DNA from 4 places in the Staphylococcus epidermidis genome. Region 3 is predicted to be linked to each of the others. Evidence: riboswitches for the same ligand, from Rfam matches in the RefSeq annotation. Region 3 holds a riboswitch; each other region holds the start of a gene.

Region 1 (4,833 bases), 620 kb from region 3:
TTTCAGATATGCAAAATTATAAATTACTTAGTGGAAGTATTATACCTAGGCCGATAGCATTTGTAACTACTCAAAATTTAAAAGGGGATATCAACGCAGCCCCGTTTAGTTTTTTTAATGTAGTTAATCATACACCACCTATGATTGCAATTGCTGTTCAACGTACAAAGGGAAATAGAAAAGACACCTCAATAAATATAGAACAATCAGGTGAGTTTGTAGTGCATATTACTGATGAGGCTATTGTTAATGATGTGAATGAAACTGCTGCCCCGTTAGAATATGGTGTTAATGAACTTAAAAGAACCTCTCTAAGTATGATTGATTCAGATTTAATTAAAGTTCCAGCAATCAAAGAAGCAAAAGTAAGGTTTGAGTGTAAGCTTCATCAAATAGTACAATTGGGCAACAAAGATAACGGGAGTGATTTGATAATTGGTGAAATTGTCGTGTACCATATCGATGAAGAAGTTTATTTTGAAGATAGTAAAATTGATGCAAATCAATTAAATCCGGTAGCTAGGTTAGCTGGAAATGATTACTCTTTGTTAGGTCAAACATTTACGGTTAATCGGCCTACCTCATAAAAATAAAAATACATATGTAAATCTCATTTTAAGGGTGTCATTGATGAAAGCATATCTATATAAATTCATGCCATTGCTCATTTTCGTCATAGGACTGATTATCTTTTACGTTTTTAATGATTATCCCACATTGATACATGTCATAGTGATTATTGCTTTTATAACGAATGGATTGAAAAATGTATATTTTGTTAATAATAATATTAGAAATCATATGATATGGGTGAGCCCTAAACTCGATCGTATCCTTGGTATGATTTCGGGCATACTATATTTTGGTATTTACGTGGTTGGCTTTATAAAGCAACAGCCTTTATGGATAGTGATGCTTATTCTAGTATCAACAGTGGGTACTGCGGTTTTATTAGAAACAAAATTACATATTACATCACTTCAATTAGAGGAGACGTTATCATCTGAACGGATAAAACGTAAAGTAATATCAAGACATAAAGCACAACGTCTTAAGTGTATATTTTTTACTGTGATTGTTGTAGTAATCATTTCAATGCTCATATCATTATATTTAAAGTTGATGGTTATTTTTGGACTTGCAGTAACGATTTTTATCTTAGCATCAATAAGTGTGGCTATTTTCGAAAAATACTTTACTATTATTGAAAATATGTAAACTATTATTAAAATATTTAAAATAATAAGTGTTGACGTTATTGCAAATATCTTGTAACGTTAAACACAATTCAATAACTTATCAAGAGAAGTGGAGGGACTGGCCCAAAGAAGCTTCGGCAACATTGTATCATGTGCCAATTCCAGTAACCGAGAAGGTTAGAAGATAAGGTTAAACACGACGTTAACTGAGACTGGGGCATGATTACGTGTCCTGGTTTTTTATTTTTGAGTTATTGATTAAATAGATAGGAATTTTTTAGTATAAAATCTATCAATCCATTATACGGGAAAGTAGGTTAGATTATGAAAGAGATGAAGAATGGCAATGCTTGGGCATTAATTCCTTTATTGTTATTTGTCTTACTATTTCTAGGTGTTGGTATTATTTCTGGTGATTTTACCACTATGCCATTAAATGTTGCTATTACAATTACTGTTATTGTTGCCTTACTTATGAACCGCAAGGAAACTTTTGCAAAAAAAGTAGAGGTATTTACAAAAGGTGCAGGTCACTCTAATATCATTTTGATGATGCTTATTTTTATCCTTGCTGGAGCTTTTTCGACGACTGCTGAAAAAATGGGAGGCGTGTCATCTACAGTTAATTTAGGCTTATCACTTATTCCTCAAAATCTAATAATTGTTGGGCTATTTATTATTTGTATGTTTGTATCAATTTCAATGGGGACTTCTGTTGGCACAGTTGCAGCTATTGCACCAGTAGGTTTTGGATTTGCACAAGCAACAGATGTACCAGCTGCATTAGCCATGGCAACAGTTGTTGGGGGAGCGATGTTTGGTGATAATCTATCTATGATTTCTGATACCACTATTGCAGCAGTAAGAACACAAAAAACAAAAATGAGTGATAAATTTAAAGTCAATTTTAAAATTGTACTACCAGGTGCGATTATTACAATCATCATTTTATTCTTTTTAACAAATGGTATTTCTATAGATCATACTAAAAACTATGATTATAATTTAATTAAAGTCATACCATACTTATTAGTTTTGATTCTTGCGTTAGTTGGTATTAATGTAATTATTGTATTAATAGGAGGTACTGTATTAGCCGGTATAATTGGACTGATTGATGGTTCTTTTGGTTGGAATGGCCTTTTAAATGCTATTTCTAAAGGTATTATCGGAATGGAAGATATTGCTATGATTGCATTGCTTATAGGTGGTCTAGTAGGAATTATCCAACATAATGGTGGTATTGATTGGTTGCTTAATTTTGTAAGGTCAAAAGTAAAATCAAAGCGTGGTGCAGAACTAGGTATAGCGAGTTTAGTGAGTGCAGCTGACATTTCAACAGCAAATAATACAATTTCTATTATTATGGCTGGACCATTAGCTAAAAATATTGCTGATGAATATGATGTCGATCCAAGGAAATCAGCAAGTATATTAGATATCTTTGGTGGGTGTTTTCAAGGATTATTACCATACAGTCCACAAGTGATTTCAGCAGCAGGTGTAGCCGGAATTTCCCCATTCCTAATGTTACAATATAGTATTTATCCAATATTATTAGGTGTTTGTGGATTAGTAGCAATTATTTTAAGAGTACCTCGTTTAAATCAATCGTCAAAGAAATAAAATATGCCCCATAGTATATATTGACTGTCAACAATCTTATGATTGTTGACAGTTTTATAATGACTCTTTGATACACACCATCTGTATTTTATTTTTAAGTTGAGTATCAAACAATTTAGAATAACAGTAAAATATTGATAAAGACAAGACTATACACTCAATCTTGAATTTAAAAAGTTAAAAATCACTAAAATTATAAGTTTTATTTAATATAATTTAATTTTATAGAGCTCAAAGTTTGTGACCTAGCTCAAATACGTTAAAATAGTATTAAGAGTGAAAGTAGGTGAAATGAAATGGCAAAATATAATGTGGAAAATGAATATGTAGAAATCGACATTGAGAGATTACTCAAATATACACCAGAGGTCGTTTATGAGGCATGGACAAAAACAGATATCTTAAAAAAATGGTTTATGACCACTCAACGCACGAATAAATCATTTGATGCAGATATTCAAGAGGGAGGAAAGTATCGCATCATTGATAGTAGAAACGGTAAACAAAACATCATTGAAGGTACATATGAAGAGTTAGTTTTAGATGAATATATCAAGATGACGATTGGAATGCCAGGACTAAGTGAGGAAGAGGATGTCATTGAAGTAGAGTTCTTTGAAAGAGAGAATGGCGGAACTCAAATGTTCTTTTACTATCGCTCTTTTGTTGAAAAGGAAAGACGTTTAACAACATTAGAATATAAGCAAAAGAAAAAAGAATATCATGATTCAACAGCACATGGATTTGAATTGATGATTGATCAAATGCAAAATGTGATAGATGAAATTGAGGAACAGCGTCATAACTAAACTGAAAACATACTAAGATTAGCTATGAAGAAATCTATGACGATAGATTTTTTCATAGCTATTTTTTATAGTTATAGAGAGAAGTAGACTGTCCAGACTCTTGGATTTTAAATCCGTATAAAAAACAAGTCAGCTTTACTCTCGCCTTTTGAAATTCGTTTGTAGTATGTTGGGTTCTTGAAACCGTGTATAGGAAAATGAAATGAGAAAGGTTAAGTAAAGTTTTTAGCTTCTCAATTATTCAAAGGAGGTTTTTTTATCGATTACTTAGGTGTTGATATTAGTAAAAGAAGTAGTGTAGTTGCACATTATAAAAATGAAAAATTCCAAAAAGAGTTTTTCATCCAAAATAATAAAAATGGTTACAACTATTTACTCAAGTATTTGAATGACTTAGACCACCCACAACTCATTTTTGAATCTACAGGTATCTATTCAAGAAGTATGGAACGATTTTGTTGTGTAAATCAAATTAACTATATTCAAATGAATCCGTTAGAAGCCAAATTTAAAACGAGCGCTCTAAGATCATGGAAAACTGATCAGGCAGATGCTCATAAGCTTGCTTGTTTAGGACCGACGCTTAAACAAACAGACAACTTACCTATACATGAGTTAATATTCTTTGAATTAAGAGAACGCGTCCGTTTTCATCTAGAAATCGAGAATGAACAAAATCGACTTAAATTTCAGATCCTTGAATTACTCCATCAAACATTCCCTGGTTTAGAAAGATTATTTAGTAGTCGATATTCAATCATTGCACTCAACATCGCAGAAATCTTTACTCATCCAGACATGGTTCTTGATATCGACAAGGAGGTACTGATTACACATATATTCAATTCTACAGATAAGGGAATGTCAATGGATAAAGCTACAAAATATGCACTTCAATTAAGGGTGATTGCTCAAGAAAGCTATCCTAATGTCGATAGACATTCCTTTCTAGTCGAAAAATTACGCTTACTTATTCAACAATTAAAACAATCTATTCATCATCTCAAACAATTAGATGATGCCATGATTCAATTAGCACAACAACTCGATTATTTTGAAAATATTCATTCGATACCTGGTATTGGTAAGCTAAGCACAGCTATGATTATTGGGGAGATTGGTGATATTAAGCGATTTAAATCAAATAAACAACTCAATGCTTTTGTTGGCATTGATATCAAACGATATCAATCAGGTCA
Region 2 (4,833 bases), 500 kb from region 3:
CACCAGTTGGCCCACTGATTGTTCCGAGAAGTATACTTGTAAATGGAATTAACAGTAAAATTAATATGATAAATGGAATTGCTCTAAATAAATTAACAATGAATGACACAATCGTGTAGAAAATCTTAGCAGCCAATGAGTTACTTTTCGCAGATAAAAAGAGTAATACCCCTAATATAAGTCCAAAGACAAATGCAAAAAGCGTCGAAACAACAGTCATATATAGAGTTTCTAAAATTGCCTGCCAAACCTCTGGCCACTGAACATTTGGCATTGTCACCATTTCGTGAAATATTTCACCATAAGATTTACCCATGTTTTAGCACCTCCACATTAACGTGTTGTTCGTGAAGATTATGTTTAAATTGCTTGAAATGTTCTTCACTTATATGTGGTATGTGAATAACTAAAAATCCAAGCGAACCGTTTTTAGTATTCTTAATATCTGCTTCAAGAATATTCACATCTATGTTATGCGTCTTCGTCATATAAGATATGATAGGCTCAGTCGTATTTTCACCAGTAAAGTTTAACCTCACGATATATGCATCATGATCTAATGGCTCCAAATACTCTAAAGAATCTTCAAAATCATCGTTTAAATCATCTTTCACAAAACGTTTTGTTACTTCGTGTTGTGGATTCTCAAATACTTTACTTACCGCTCCCTGTTCGATAACTTTACCGTTTTCCATTACAGCAACTTCATCACAAATTCTTCGTATAACATGCATTTCATGTGTTATAAGTACAATAGTTAAATTTTGTTGTTCCCTTACCTTCAATAATAAATCTAGAATTTCATCTGTAGTTTGTGGATCTAATGCACTTGTTGCCTCATCGCATAACAATACATCTGGATCATTAGCTAATGCTCTCGCAATACCCACTCTTTGTTTTTGTCCGCCTGATAATTCAGACGGATACGCACTTTCTCGACCTTTTAGGCCGACAAGTTCAATGAGTTCCAATGCTTTTTGTTTAGCTAGACCACTTGGAACGCCAGCAATTTCTAATGGAAATGTTACATTTTTCAATACATTTCTTGACCATAGCAGGTTAAAATGTTGAAAAATCATACTCACTTTTTGTCGTTTTTTTCGTAACTGTGATTTAGATAATTGACTTATATTGTCACCATCTATAATGATTTCACCTGACGTTGGAGATTCTAAGTTGTTAAACATTCTTATAAGCGTACTTTTGCCAGCTCCTGAGAAACCAATCACACCAAAAATAGAGCCGGATTCAATGTTTAAATCAACGTGATCAACAGCAAGAACATCTTTATCCTTGGTATGATAGCGTTTAACAATTTGGTTTAGCTTAATCACGTTAATAGCCTCCTTATGTTGCTTAGTAATCAAATTAAAAATGCTTTCTCAATTTTTAGAAAATTTGAGAAAGCATTTGTTGAAATGTTCTTTCTCTCATCTTCTAAAGTTATACTTTATGTGAATTGGCACCATTTCTATTTTAGACGGTTGCCGGGCTTCTTAGGGCACATCCCTCCACCTCTCTCGATAAGAGTTAAAGCATATTTAATTTGTATTAATCCTACCATCGTACTAATGTTTCGTCAATAATTATTTTAAATTTTCTAACAAATAAGTAACTGACTGAAATGCGTAGATTCTTTTTATCTCTTCCTCTCTACGCATAAGCAACAAAACAGGAACAGACATAATTTGTTTCTCTTTACTCCATTCAGGATAAAAATTAAGATCTATTTTTTTTATTGGCAATTGTAAGATTTCATTAGCAATATCCAACATCCTTTCAGAAATCTTACATGTTCCACACATTGGTGTATAACCAAATATGAGATGTTTTTCTTTATTAAAATTAACAGTTATGTCTTCAATATCCTTCAATTTATTCATTTACTAAAACTAGCCTTTCAGTTTTTAAATTATTCATAAGTTTCTTTTCTTTTTTTACATTAAAACCATATCTACTTAATACATGTGCTAAATAATTTTTAGGACACTTAGCAACCTCACAAAACGTTTTATCAACATAAATATGTTCACTTTCGCTTAAATAACGTTTAAACCATTTTCTAATTTTTTCACCCTCATCATCAGAATCAGCAAGAACATAAACTTGTTTGTCATAAAGTGTTTCTATCATGTTGTCTATCTTATCTATACTCATAGTGCCATGTGTACAAATGATATTTGCAGGTTCAGCGATTACTTGTTGTACTCTTTTCTTATCCGATTTACCTTCAACAATAATAACCTTATTTACAATAGCCATGTCAATCCACCTTCTAAGCGTCAAAGTAACTATCACTATCATCATTCACAAAATCCCCAAAACCTAAACATTTAGTGACACTGCAATTTTTAATTGCTAGTGTCACTTATGCTTGAGCTTTGCTCAGGCGTTCCTCTTTTTCACTGCAATTTTTAATTGCTAGTGTCACTTATGTATGGGCTTTGGCTTACGTTCCAGATTAAAGTTGTTCCTTATAAAAAAACTCCTTGATTAAATCTAATCGAGGAGTTTGCAATCATTATTCACCAATCATTTCTGAGTATTGATCTGCTGATAATAATTCTTCTAATTGACTATCGTCACTAATTTCAATTTTAACCATCCATGCTTTTTCGTATGGCGATTCATTTACAAATTCTGGGCTATCTTCCAATTCTTCATTAACTTCAACAATTTTCCCAGAAATTGGCGCATACAACTCTGATACTGTTTTTACTGATTCCACACTACCGAATGTGTCACCTTCATTTAATTCATCGTCAGTTTCAGGTAGCTCAACAAATACGATATCACCTAATTCGTTTTGTGCGTATTCTGTAATACCAATTGTTGCTACATTATTTTCAATTTTAACCCACTCATGCTCTTTAGAATATTTAAATTCGCTCGGTACTGCCACGAGAATCCCCTCCTGATTAATTTAATTACAATTTAATAATGCCACACACATATTATTCATTCAACTATTATTACAAAGAATAAATGAATTAAAATTCGTTTTTAAATATACAAAACACCATTTTAATTTATATTTTTTTATTAATGTTCACTTTCTCTAAATTAATATCACACCTATAACCATTGGTGTTGATACTCATTTTCTTTAAATCCTAAAGTCAAATGGTTACCAGAAATAGCTAATGGACGTTTAACCAACATTCCATCTGAAGCAAGTAGTTCTAGTTTTTCATCATCAGACATATTTTTAAGTTTCTCTTTTAAATTTAATTCGCGATATTTGATACCATGTGTATTAAACAACTTATTAATATTCACACCCGTTTTATCTACGATATTTTTGAATTCTTTTTTAGTCGGTGTATGTTGAACAATATCAATGGATTCATAATTCACATCGTGCTCATCTAAAAACTTTGCAGCCTTTTTGCACGTTGTGCATTTCGGATACTGATAAAATTTAATCAATTACCTTTTACCTCCTTCTCTCTATTAACTTAAATATATCATGATATTTAATTGAACGCTTTAATTTTCAAGCTAATATTTTTGTTAATGTGCAGTCATTCGTTATAATAAGTTTACCAAATTACAAAAGGAGTAGATAGTGATGAAAAATATTCATCAAACCGAAGAATTTAATTCTACTATTGGTAGTACTGATCCAGTAATTATCAAGTTTGAAGCCGACTGGTGTCCAGATTGTAAAGCGATGGATATGTGGATAGATCCAATTGTTGAAAAATATAATAATTATCAATGGTATGTGGTCGATCGTGACGAATTAGAAGATGTGACAACTGAAAATGATGTTATGGGTATCCCAAGTATTTTAATATTCCAAAATGGTAAAAAATTAGCACACTTGCATTCAGCAAATGCTAAATCACCTGAACAAGTTGAATCATTCTTGACTGAACATTTAGATCAATAATATTTAACTAAAAAACCTGAGACATCATCACACGTCTCAGGTTTTTCTTGTATTATTCGTCAGTAACTAAAGTAAATACTTATGTTTTCAACTCTGTTACTCACTGTATCGGTGAAACGATAAACACAAATTCCATCTCACCTAATTTTAAATTTTAATACACGCTCAATATCACGGATGATTTATTCAAATTCGGTAATAAGATTTTTATTTTTACGTTTAGCCTTCGTTGGTACTTCTTCTAAATCAGTAAGATACAAAAATCCTGCTAATATTTCATTATCCTTTACACCCAAAGCTTTTCGTATTTTAGGATCAAAGATATATTGTGGCGACTTCCAACAAGTACCAATACCCGCTTCGTATAAAAGTAACATTAAATTTTGAGCAAAAGCTCCAAATGCAAAATAATTTTCACGACTTTGACGTTGTCTTGGATCATCTTTTAAAATCAACAACAACATGCCACCTAAATTTGTTACTGCATGAAAGTGATCCTCTCGCTTATCCGGACTATCTGGAAAAGCAAATCTTGTGATATCCCTACTAAAATCACCGAGTTTATCTTTTGAAATATGAACCAATCTCCATGGTTCTCTCATACCATGATTTGGAGCGTCAGTAGCTTTATATATTGCATCGTAAACCGTTTGATCATCAACCACCATATCGTGTTTAAATTTTTTGACGCTTCTACGATTAGATATAGCTTCTTGTAATTCCAATGTATTTCGCTCCCTTTATTTTATACATGATAACCATTATCAATTATAAGATACATTGTTATTGAATTCAAACTTACAAGTTAATCCTCATAAAAAGAAACCATGGATTTTAACTTAGAGACATGTATCTGTCCGGGTGCTTGTGGTTCTTCTATGCAACCATAAGACAGCGTTCCACCAAATACGCCTTGAGCAATTCGGCTGACTTTACCC
Region 3 (4,833 bases):
GTGTTGACAATCTTTTTGAAGCTTTTTTATCAAATAATTCATTTAGAATCACGACATCTTGATTTTGAATGTAATCTGCTTTTGAAATTAAATCAGCGCGCTGAGATTGTCCCCAATTAGGGTAGATAGCAGTAGGTAAGAAATACACGTTATGTGTAGTGATTTTAAGACTGTCTTTAAAATCACGTTCACTCGCATATGTGATAGTCGAAAATACTAAAAATAAACTACTTAAAACCAACAAAGTAGTTAGTATACATTTACGTTGCCAATTCAATATTGTTACACCTCGTTTCATTTGATGGTGTGATTATATCAAACAAAATTAAGTATCTTTTGAAAATTACTATTTCTAAATAAAATTTTAATAAAAAATTAAAAATCAATGATGTTTTAAAGAGTTGCAAAAGTTCAGTAACTATTATTTTTTGATAATTTTTAAAAGTAATGTTGTAAACATTTTGATTTTAAAGCTAAAAGTTAAAAAGAGGGTCTAAAAATAAGAAAGAAAATTCTGAAAAATAAAACCTTTACATATTAACTTCTTTAGACATCGGTATGTATGACGTCACACATACCGGTCTTTAAATATATTGAATAAAATAATTAAGTGTATTAGACTGATTTTATTATTTTATTGGAGAGACTGGGGATGATAATATGACTCACCTTACGTTTAAACAAGGTGTGAAAGAGTGTATTCCCACGTTACTTGGTTATGCTAGTGTAGGACTATCGTTTGGAATTGTGGCAGTCTCCCAAAATTTCAGTGTTTTAGAAATTATTTTATTGTGTCTGATTATTTATGCTGGTGCAGCCCAATTTATTATTTGTACATTAGTGATTGCAGGCACCCCTATTTCTGCAATTGTGCTTACAACACTTATCGTTAACTCTCGAATGTTCTTATTAAGTATGACTTTAACACCTAATTATAAGCAATATGGATTTTGGAATAGGGTAGGGCTTGGAACGTTATTAACAGATGAAACTTTTGGCGTTGCTATAACACCATATGTTAAAGGTGAAAAAATTAACGATCGATGGCTACACGGACTAAATATTACTGCTTACTTATTTTGGACTGTTTCCTGTGTAATCGGTGCCATTTTCGGAGAGTATATTTCAAATCCTGATGCGCTTGGCCTAGACTTTGCCATTACCGCAATGTTTATTTTTTTTATGTATATCTCAATTTGAAGGGATTAAGAAATCACGATTGAGAATATATATTGTACTCATTGTATTTGTGATTGTGATGATGCTTCTTCTAAGTTCAATTCTACCTTCATACGTAGCAATTTTAATAGCCGCAATTGTTGCTGCATTGTTAGGGGTGGTGATGGACAAATGACGACAGATTTACATACATTAGTACTTATTATTTTATGTGGCGTGGTCACATTACTCATTAGAGTTATTCCATTTGTTATGATATCGCGTGTCAACTTACTAGCAATTGTAATTAAATGGCTTTCTTTTATTCCTATCACTTTATTTACAGCTCTTATTATAGATGGTGTAATTCAACAACATGATCATGCATTTGGTTATACGCTTAATTTACCTTATATTATTGCAATCGTGCCAACTGTGATGCTCGCTATTTTCACACGTAGTCTAACAGTGACAATTCTCGTAGGTATATTTGTCATTGTTTGCTTACGTTTAATCTTTTAATCTTTGGAAATCATATCAATTCATTGAACTTACAGAAAAAGTTAGTTAAAATTAAAATAATTAGAAAATTTAGACTATTAGAGACGAAATACATTTCTACATCACAATACAATTAAATTACCTAACCTTATTTTGAGAAGCAGAGGGATTTGGCCCGTAGAAGCTTCAGCAACCGACTTTAAATAGCACGGTGCTAATACCAACGAGCAACTCGAATGATAAGTACGATAAGTGCCTTTACATCATTTGAGTAAGGCACTTTTTTAGTTGAAGGAGGTATGGAACTATTATGACGAATTACACGGTTAATACATTAGAACTAGGTGAGTTTATAACTGAATCTGGTGAAACGATTGATCATTTACGTCTACGTTATGAACATGTAGGACTTCCTGGTCAACCCCTTGTAGTTGTTTGTCATGCACTTACTGGCAATCATTTAACATACGGTACGGATGCGCAACCTGGCTGGTGGCGAGAAATCATTGATGGTGGCTACATTCCAGTTCATGATTATCAATTTCTTACATTCAATGTCATTGGAAGTCCATTTGGTTCGAGTTCTAAATTAAATGATGACAACTTCCCAGAATATTTAACATTGAGGGATATCGTTAGAGCTATTGAGTTAGGTATACAAGCATTAGAATTTAAGAAGATTAATATTCTCATTGGAGGCAGTTTAGGTGGCATGCAAGCGATGGAATTGCTTTATAATCGTCAATTCGAGGTGGAAAAAGCAATCATATTAGCCGCTACTGATAAAACGTCCTCCTATAGTCGTGCTTTTAACGAGATTGCAAGACAAGCTATACATATAGGTGGTAAAGAAGGTTTAAGTATCGCACGTCAACTCGGCTTCCTCACGTATCGATCGTCTAAAAGTTATGATCAACGTTTTACACCAGATGAAGTAGTGAGCTATCAACAACATCAAGGTGATAAGTTCAAAGAATATTTCGATTTAAATTGTTATTTAACACTGCTAGACGTCTTAGATAGTCATCATTTAGATAGAGGGAGAGATGATGTTGATGAAGTCTTTCAATCGTTGGAAACGAAAGTACTAACTATGGGCTTTATTGATGATTTACTTTATCCTGATGATCAAGTAAGAGCTTTAGGAGAACGTTTTAAATATCATCGTCATTTCTTCGTACCAGATAATGTTGGACATGATGGTTTTCTTCTAAATTTTAATGATTGGGCGCCTAATTTATATCATTTCTTAAATCTGAAACAATTCCGACGTAAATAGGAAAGTTTTATAATAGAACAAAATCCCCATGAGCACGCATAAGAAATACTAAACAGTGCAGAGTAGGTAAATTTTTCTTTGGAATAAGATAAGTATTATTTGGCATAAAAATAGTCCTACAGAAGATTATATAAGCAAAGCATATTTCATATGTCGTACTTATGCATAACCTGTCACTGGTAGTATGACTTTACTTTATTGTTAAATTTTAGCAAAGAGGTTAAAATAGGAGTTATAGTCAAAAAGTATGGGAGTGGCGTATGTGTTTTCAAAAATACAACCTAAAGCAACTATTTTAGCAATTATTTCATTATTAGTAGTCGCTTTAGTAACACATGTATTACCTGTTCTCGGCTTGATTTTATGTTTATTTGCAACGATTCCCGGTATTGTTTTATGGAATCGTTCCATACAATCATTCGGAATTAGCGCATTAGTAACAGTTGTACTTACAACATTATTAGGTAATACATTTGTCTTAAGTATGATGGTCTTAATCTTATTATTAAGTGCGATTATTGGACAATTACTTAAGGAAAGAACATCTAAAGAACGAATTCTTTATATTTCAACAGCTTCATTAAGTTTAGTTACACTTATTGGATGGATGTTATTACAAACATTCGATAAAATCCCGACGGCAGCTGTATTAATTAAGCCTTTTAAAAATGCAATGCATCAGGCTTTCTTAACAAGTGGAATCGATTCAAACTATAGACAGATTCTTGAGGAAAGTTTCCGACAAATGACGGTCCAACTCCCTAGTTTTCTAATTATAGTTATTTTCATTTTTGTCTTAATTAATCTGATTATTACATTTCCAATTTTACGCAAATTTAAAGTAGCAACACCTATTTTTAAACCTTTATTCGCATGGCAAATGAGCCGTAATTTACTATGGTTTTATCTTATAGTACTTATTTGTGTCATGATTGCAAGTGAACCAAGTACGTTCCAAAGCATCGTGTTAAACTTTGATGTTGTGTTATCATTAGTGATGTACATCCAAGGATTAAGTGTCATTCACTTCTTTGGTAAAGCTAAAAGATGGCCGAACTTCGCAACAATTCTTGTTATGGTAGTAGGGACACTTCTTACACCGGCAACGCATATTGTTGGATTACTTGGGGTAATTGATTTATGTATTAATTTAAAGAAAATAATAAAAAAATGATGATTAAAAAGTGATTAGAGGTGGAAGAATGAACCGTCAATCCACTAAAAAAGCTTTGCTCATACCGTTTATTTTAATGGTACTCACTGCCATAGCACTTGTCGTCGTGTGGTTTATTTTTAACCAATTAGTAGCAGGTATTGCTACAGCTATACTCATTGTGATGATTATTATTAGTGGCGTGTTATTGAGAAAAGCATTTCTAAAAATGGATAGTTATGTGGATGATTTAAGTGGTCACATCTCGGCAAGTAGTAACAAGGCGATTAAGCACTTGCCTATAGGGATGATTGTGTTAGATGAAGATAATCACATTGAGTGGATGAACCAATTTATGACAGATCACATTGAAACGAATGTGATTTCTGAAAATGTCAATGAAGTCTTCCCTAACATATTAAAACAACTGGAAAAAGTTCAAGAAGTAGAAATAGAAAACAACAATTATTACTATCATGTACGATATTCAGAAAACGAGCATTGTTTATACTTCTTTGATATGACTGAAACTGAACGTACAAATGAACTATATGAAGATTCCAAGCCGATTATTGCAACAATATTTTTAGATAATTACGATGAAATCACTCAAAATATGAACGATACACAACGTTCTGAAATTAACTCTATGGTGACACGTGTGATTAGTCGTTGGGCACAAGATTACAATATTTACTTCAAACGTTACAACTCAGATCAATTTGTAGCTTACTTTAACCAA
Region 4 (4,833 bases), 1.0 Mb from region 3:
GTTGTTCTTTTTCTTTATAATGTGCTTCTGTTTGATTTTTCACTTTCTTCTTACTATGGTTCGCTACTAAGAAGAGTACAAAGAATAAAACAGCCACAAGTATTGCAACAATTAAGCCAATTACTGTCGGTGAAGAAAAATCCATTAAAACAACGCTCCTTTATCAGTTTCAATAACTCTAATTATAATAGAAAAAAGGCTTATTTTCGACATATATTTTATAATTATTTATTTTCTATTTTACAAGTCATTGAATTTCAACAGCATCTTTTAAAACATTGACTTTATCTAATTTTTCCCATGGTAACAATACGTCTGTACGTCCAAAATGACCATACGCTGCTGTTTGTCTATATATCGGTTGTTTTAAGTCTAACATTTTAATGATACCTGCTGGTCTTAAATCAAAATGCTTTCTTACAGCTTCAACTAATCGTGCTTCTGAAACCTTTCCAGTATCAAACGTATTAATTGAAATGGAAACGGGTTCTGCTACACCAATTGCATATGCAAGTTGTACTTCACATTGTTTAGCTAAACCAGCTGCAACAATATTTTTAGCTACATATCTTGCAGCATAAGCTGCCGAACGATCTACTTTAGTAGGATCTTTACCACTAAAACAACCTCCACCATGACGGGCATATCCACCATACGTATCAACTATAATTTTACGTCCAGTTAAACCAGCATCTCCTTGAGGTCCTCCAATAACGAAACGTCCAGTTGGGTTAATGTAAAATTTAGTTTCATCATCTAATAAAGCTTTATCTACAGTTGGGTAAATAACATGCGTTTTAATGTCCTTTTCAATTTGTGCTAACTCTACATCTTCAGCATGTTGTGTAGAAACTACAATGGTATCAATACGTCTAGGTTTGTCATCTTCACCATATTCAACAGTCACCTGTACTTTTCCATCTGGACGAAGATAATCTAAAATTTCATCTTTTCGTACATCAGCCAATCGTTTAGCAAGTTGATGCGACAGGAATATAGGTAGAGGCATATACGTATCAGTTTCATCAGTTGCATATCCAAACATTAATCCTTGGTCACCTGCACCTGTTGCTTCAATTTCTTCTTCAGAAATATCATTTCGATACTCAAGAGCTTTGTCTACACCCTGTGCAATATCAGGAGACTGTTCATCAATCGCAGTTAACACTGCCATTGTTTGTGAATCATAACCATATTTTGCTCTAGTATAACCAATATCTTTAATCGTTTCTCTCACCACTTTAGGAATATCTACATAAGTAGTTGTTGAGATTTCTCCAGAAATAAGTGCCATTCCTGTTGTTACTGTTGTTTCACATGCTACACGAGCATTGGGATCATCCTTTAATATTTCATCAAGAATGGCATCTGAAACTTGGTCAGCAATTTTATCAGGATGGCCTTCAGTAACTGATTCTGAGGTAAATAATCGTTTATTGTATGTCATCATTTTCTCCTTTAAATAAATTACGAAAATTCTCTTTAAATATGAGAGCTAAATAAAAGAGCCTTCTTCACTATATAGATAGAGAGAAGGCTCTTAAACGTCCATTCGCTCTTATCGTTCAGACCATATTTGTCTGCAAACGGTTTGGCACCTTTCTTTAAATAAAGAGGTTGCTGGGTTTCATTGGGTCCATGTCCCTCCACCACTCAGGATAAGAGAATCCGTTAAACTTAATAATATCTAATTCAAAGTATGTTGTCAATTTTATACATTGTCACTATTTCTATTTTAAAGTGGATAAATTCAATCGGTATGTTATACTATCTAAATGTAAGGGCTTACATAAATTATCGTATGGAGGGATTGGGTATGTCTATAGATACATACACAGAAACACTTAAGATAAATCAGCTAATAGAAAAAGCTACATCACATTTTCAACTATCATCAACACAATTATACAAAAAAATTTTAAAAAATCATGAGGGTGAGTTAACTGAACTGGGGGCAATAAATGTTAAAACAGGTAAGTACACTGGTCGTTCACCTAAAGATAAATTTATAGTCACTGAACCATCGTATAAGGATAATATAAATTGGGGAGATATCAATCAGCCCATGGATGAAGAAACATTTCTAAAACTTTACAATAAAGTACTCGATTATTTAAATCAGAAAGAGGAACTTTACATATTTAGTGGATATGCAGGGAGCGATAAAGAGTCACGTCTTAAACTTAAGGTGATAAATGAATTAGCTTGGCATAATTTATTTGCTCGTAACATGTTTATTCGTCCAGAATCTATAGATGAAGCTCAAAATATAAAACCCAACTTCACAATTGTTTCAGCACCTCACTTTAAAGCTAATCCCAAATTAGATGGGACACATAGTGAAACATTTGTCATTATATCTTTTAAACATAAAGTGATTTTAATTGGTGGCACAGAATATGCTGGTGAAATGAAAAAAGGTATTTTCTCTGTAATGAACTATTTGCTTCCAATGCAGGATATCATGAGTATGCATTGTTCAGCTAATGTTGGAGAAAAAGGAGATGTAGCACTATTCTTTGGATTATCAGGAACTGGTAAGACGACGCTTTCTGCCGATCCAAAACGTAAGTTAATTGGTGACGATGAACATGGTTGGAATAAAAATGGCGTTTTTAATATTGAGGGTGGATGTTATGCAAAAGCAATTCATTTATCTAAACAGAAAGAGCCTCAAATTTATAATGCTATTAAATACGGAACAATATTAGAAAACACAGTTACAAATGATGACGGTACGGTAGATTTTGATGATAACACCTATACTGAAAACACTCGCGCCGCCTACCCTATTGACTATATAGAGAATATTGTTACACCTTCAAAGGCAGCACATCCGAATACGATTATTTTCTTAACCGCTGATGCATTTGGAGTTATCCCTCCTATTTCTAAGCTAACTAAAGATCAAGCAATGTATCATTTCTTAAGTGGATTCACGTCTAAACTAGCTGGAACAGAACGTGGTGTTACTGAACCTCAACCTTCGTTTTCAACTTGCTTTGGTGCACCATTCTTACCTTTAAGTCCAACAAAGTACGCTGATTTACTTGGAAATTTAATCGATATTCATGATGTAGATGTATATCTAGTAAATACTGGATGGACAGGTGGTAAATATGGTATAGGGCGAAGAATTAGTCTACACTATACTCGTGAAATGGTAGATCAAGCTATATCAGGTAAATTAAAAAATACTAAATATATTAAAGATGATACATTTGGCTTAAATATTCCAGTTCAGATTGACAGTGTACCTACAACTATTCTGAATCCTATCAATGCTTGGAACAATAAAGATAACTACAAAGCACAAGCTTACGATTTGATTCAACGCTTTAATAATAACTTTAAAAAATTCGGCAAGGAAGTTGAACATATTGCCAACAAAGGTGCATTTAATCAATAATTAATATACACATTTATCACGCTAAATTTAAAAGCATTGTGCCTGAGAAAGCTTTTAATATCTCGGGCACTTAAATTTTTATTTAAATGACGATGGAAATAATAATACATTTATTTGAGGATATCTGGATATGATAATACATTTCTAGAGTTTCAAACAGTCTCTTTATTTAATAACTAATTATTCCTAATATCTACATTGCTATCATCAACTTGTATAATCCATTGTCACTATATATTTAAATTTTTATTTTCGACGTCGTTCATCCATTGATGTATATATCGAATTACGTCTCTCATCGCAGGAGGTCGTGGTACATGACCTTCATCCAATTGATAATAGGTTTGATAATAAATTCCTTTGGATTTTAATTTTTTTTCTAAATCATAAGCTTGATGTATTCCAACTTGAATATCTTTGCCACCATGAATAATGAGAATAGGAGGACTATCTTTTTTTATAAATTGCATTGCATCTCTGCTTTTATAAGCTTTCGCATCTTTTTTTGGATGTCCAACCATTCGTCGTAGCATACCTCTCAAGTCAACTCGTTCTTCATACATTAAATGTATATCAGATACGCCACCCCAAATCATATAACTATCTACAGGCAAATCATTAAAAGTAAGTAATCCTTGTAGACCTCCACGTGAAAATCCTACCATATGTATAAATGCAGAAGGATAGTTTTGATTTAAAAGTCGAATCAAATGCGTTACATCATTTAAATCACCGCGGTAAAATTCATCTCTTCCTTCACTTCCATTATTTCCTCTATAGTAAGGACCTATAACTAAAGTATATTCATTTGCAAATTGCATAAGTCTTGCAGCTCTCACTCTTCCAACTTGCCCTTTACCACCTCTTAAGTATATAACGATACGTTTGATATCTTTTTTATTTTTCGGAATCATCATCAGAGCCTTGACTTTTAAATAATCTACAAGATATGTTACTTCATTAAAAAAATGAGTTTCATATTCGATTGGCATGCGCTTTTCCTTAATAAAATCCAAGTGTTTTCACCCTTTCCAAACAATGAAGAATCGCCTTATCATTGATTAAAAAACTTCTTTTATTTAAAGGAATATCATTAATTTGATGATAAAGACAAGGGCCTAAAGTCTCGTAATAGGTATCTACATATTCCAAATGACTTACTTCAACGAAGTAAACGTCCTTTATAAACGGCTCATCATGCTCCATTTTTATACTATACTGTGCAAAATAATAGATAAATTTTGCGATTGCCCCCGTCTCTTCGTATAGTTCTCTAATTACTGCTTCTTTACTTTGTTCGCTTATTTCAACTTTACCACCAGGAAACTCTATCCCACGATGTTGATGGTTTGTAAATAATAACTGATTATTGTATACCGGAATTGCAAGAACGTGATTGCCATTAGGCATATCATTTTCATTTT

What was found. A riboswitch is a leader RNA that binds a small molecule or an ion and turns the genes downstream of it on or off. The one in region 3 is predicted to bind S-adenosylmethionine.
Region 1: it holds a riboswitch for S-adenosylmethionine, as region 3 does, so the genes downstream of both, FNL83_RS02945 (Na+/H+ antiporter NhaC family protein) here and metX (homoserine O-acetyltransferase MetX) in region 3, are expected to answer to the same signal.
Region 2: it holds a riboswitch for S-adenosylmethionine, as region 3 does, so the genes downstream of both, FNL83_RS09430 (methionine ABC transporter ATP-binding protein) here and metX (homoserine O-acetyltransferase MetX) in region 3, are expected to answer to the same signal.
Region 4: it holds a riboswitch for S-adenosylmethionine, as region 3 does, so the genes downstream of both, metK (methionine adenosyltransferase) here and metX (homoserine O-acetyltransferase MetX) in region 3, are expected to answer to the same signal.

The regions. Positions count from the first base shown of each region.
Region 1 is NZ_AP019721.1:631,015-635,847, forward strand. It holds gene FNL83_RS02935 (flavin reductase family protein) at 1-587, shown strand, start outside; gene FNL83_RS02940 (hypothetical protein) at 631-1,218, shown strand; SAM riboswitch class I at 1,294-1,390, shown strand; gene FNL83_RS02945 (Na+/H+ antiporter NhaC family protein) at 1,524-2,825, shown strand; gene FNL83_RS02950 (SRPBCC family protein) at 3,122-3,634, shown strand; gene FNL83_RS02955 (IS110-like element ISSep2 family transposase) at 3,893-4,833, shown strand, end outside.
Region 2 is NZ_AP019721.1:1,937,751-1,942,583, forward strand. It holds gene FNL83_RS09425 (methionine ABC transporter permease) at 1-316, opposite strand, end outside; gene FNL83_RS09430 (methionine ABC transporter ATP-binding protein) at 309-1,334, opposite strand; SAM riboswitch class I at 1,428-1,530, opposite strand; gene FNL83_RS09435 (thioredoxin family protein) at 1,587-1,883, opposite strand; gene FNL83_RS09440 (toprim domain-containing protein) at 1,876-2,262, opposite strand; gene gcvH (glycine cleavage system protein GcvH) at 2,522-2,902, opposite strand; gene FNL83_RS09455 (arsenate reductase family protein) at 3,076-3,429, opposite strand; gene FNL83_RS09460 (thioredoxin family protein) at 3,572-3,895, shown strand; gene FNL83_RS09465 (nitroreductase family protein) at 4,078-4,620, opposite strand; gene aroD (type I 3-dehydroquinate dehydratase) at 4,701-4,833, opposite strand, start outside.
Region 3 is NZ_AP019721.1:13,816-18,648, forward strand. It holds gene sph (sphingomyelin phosphodiesterase) at 1-277, opposite strand, end outside; partial or broken gene FNL83_RS00050 (AzlC family ABC transporter permease) at 661-1,354, shown strand; gene FNL83_RS00055 (AzlD domain-containing protein) at 1,351-1,680, shown strand; SAM riboswitch class I at 1,805-1,905, shown strand; gene metX (homoserine O-acetyltransferase MetX) at 1,970-2,938, shown strand; gene FNL83_RS00065 (YybS family protein) at 3,186-4,112, shown strand; gene FNL83_RS00070 (DHH family phosphoesterase) at 4,141-4,833, shown strand, end outside.
Region 4 is NZ_AP019721.1:1,024,376-1,029,208, reverse strand. It holds gene FNL83_RS05230 (hypothetical protein) at 1-145, opposite strand, end outside; gene metK (methionine adenosyltransferase) at 248-1,447, opposite strand; SAM riboswitch class I at 1,556-1,665, opposite strand; gene pckA (phosphoenolpyruvate carboxykinase (ATP)) at 1,817-3,409, shown strand; gene FNL83_RS05215 (alpha/beta hydrolase family protein) at 3,640-4,425, opposite strand; gene ytkD (RNA deprotection pyrophosphohydrolase) at 4,412-4,833, opposite strand, start outside.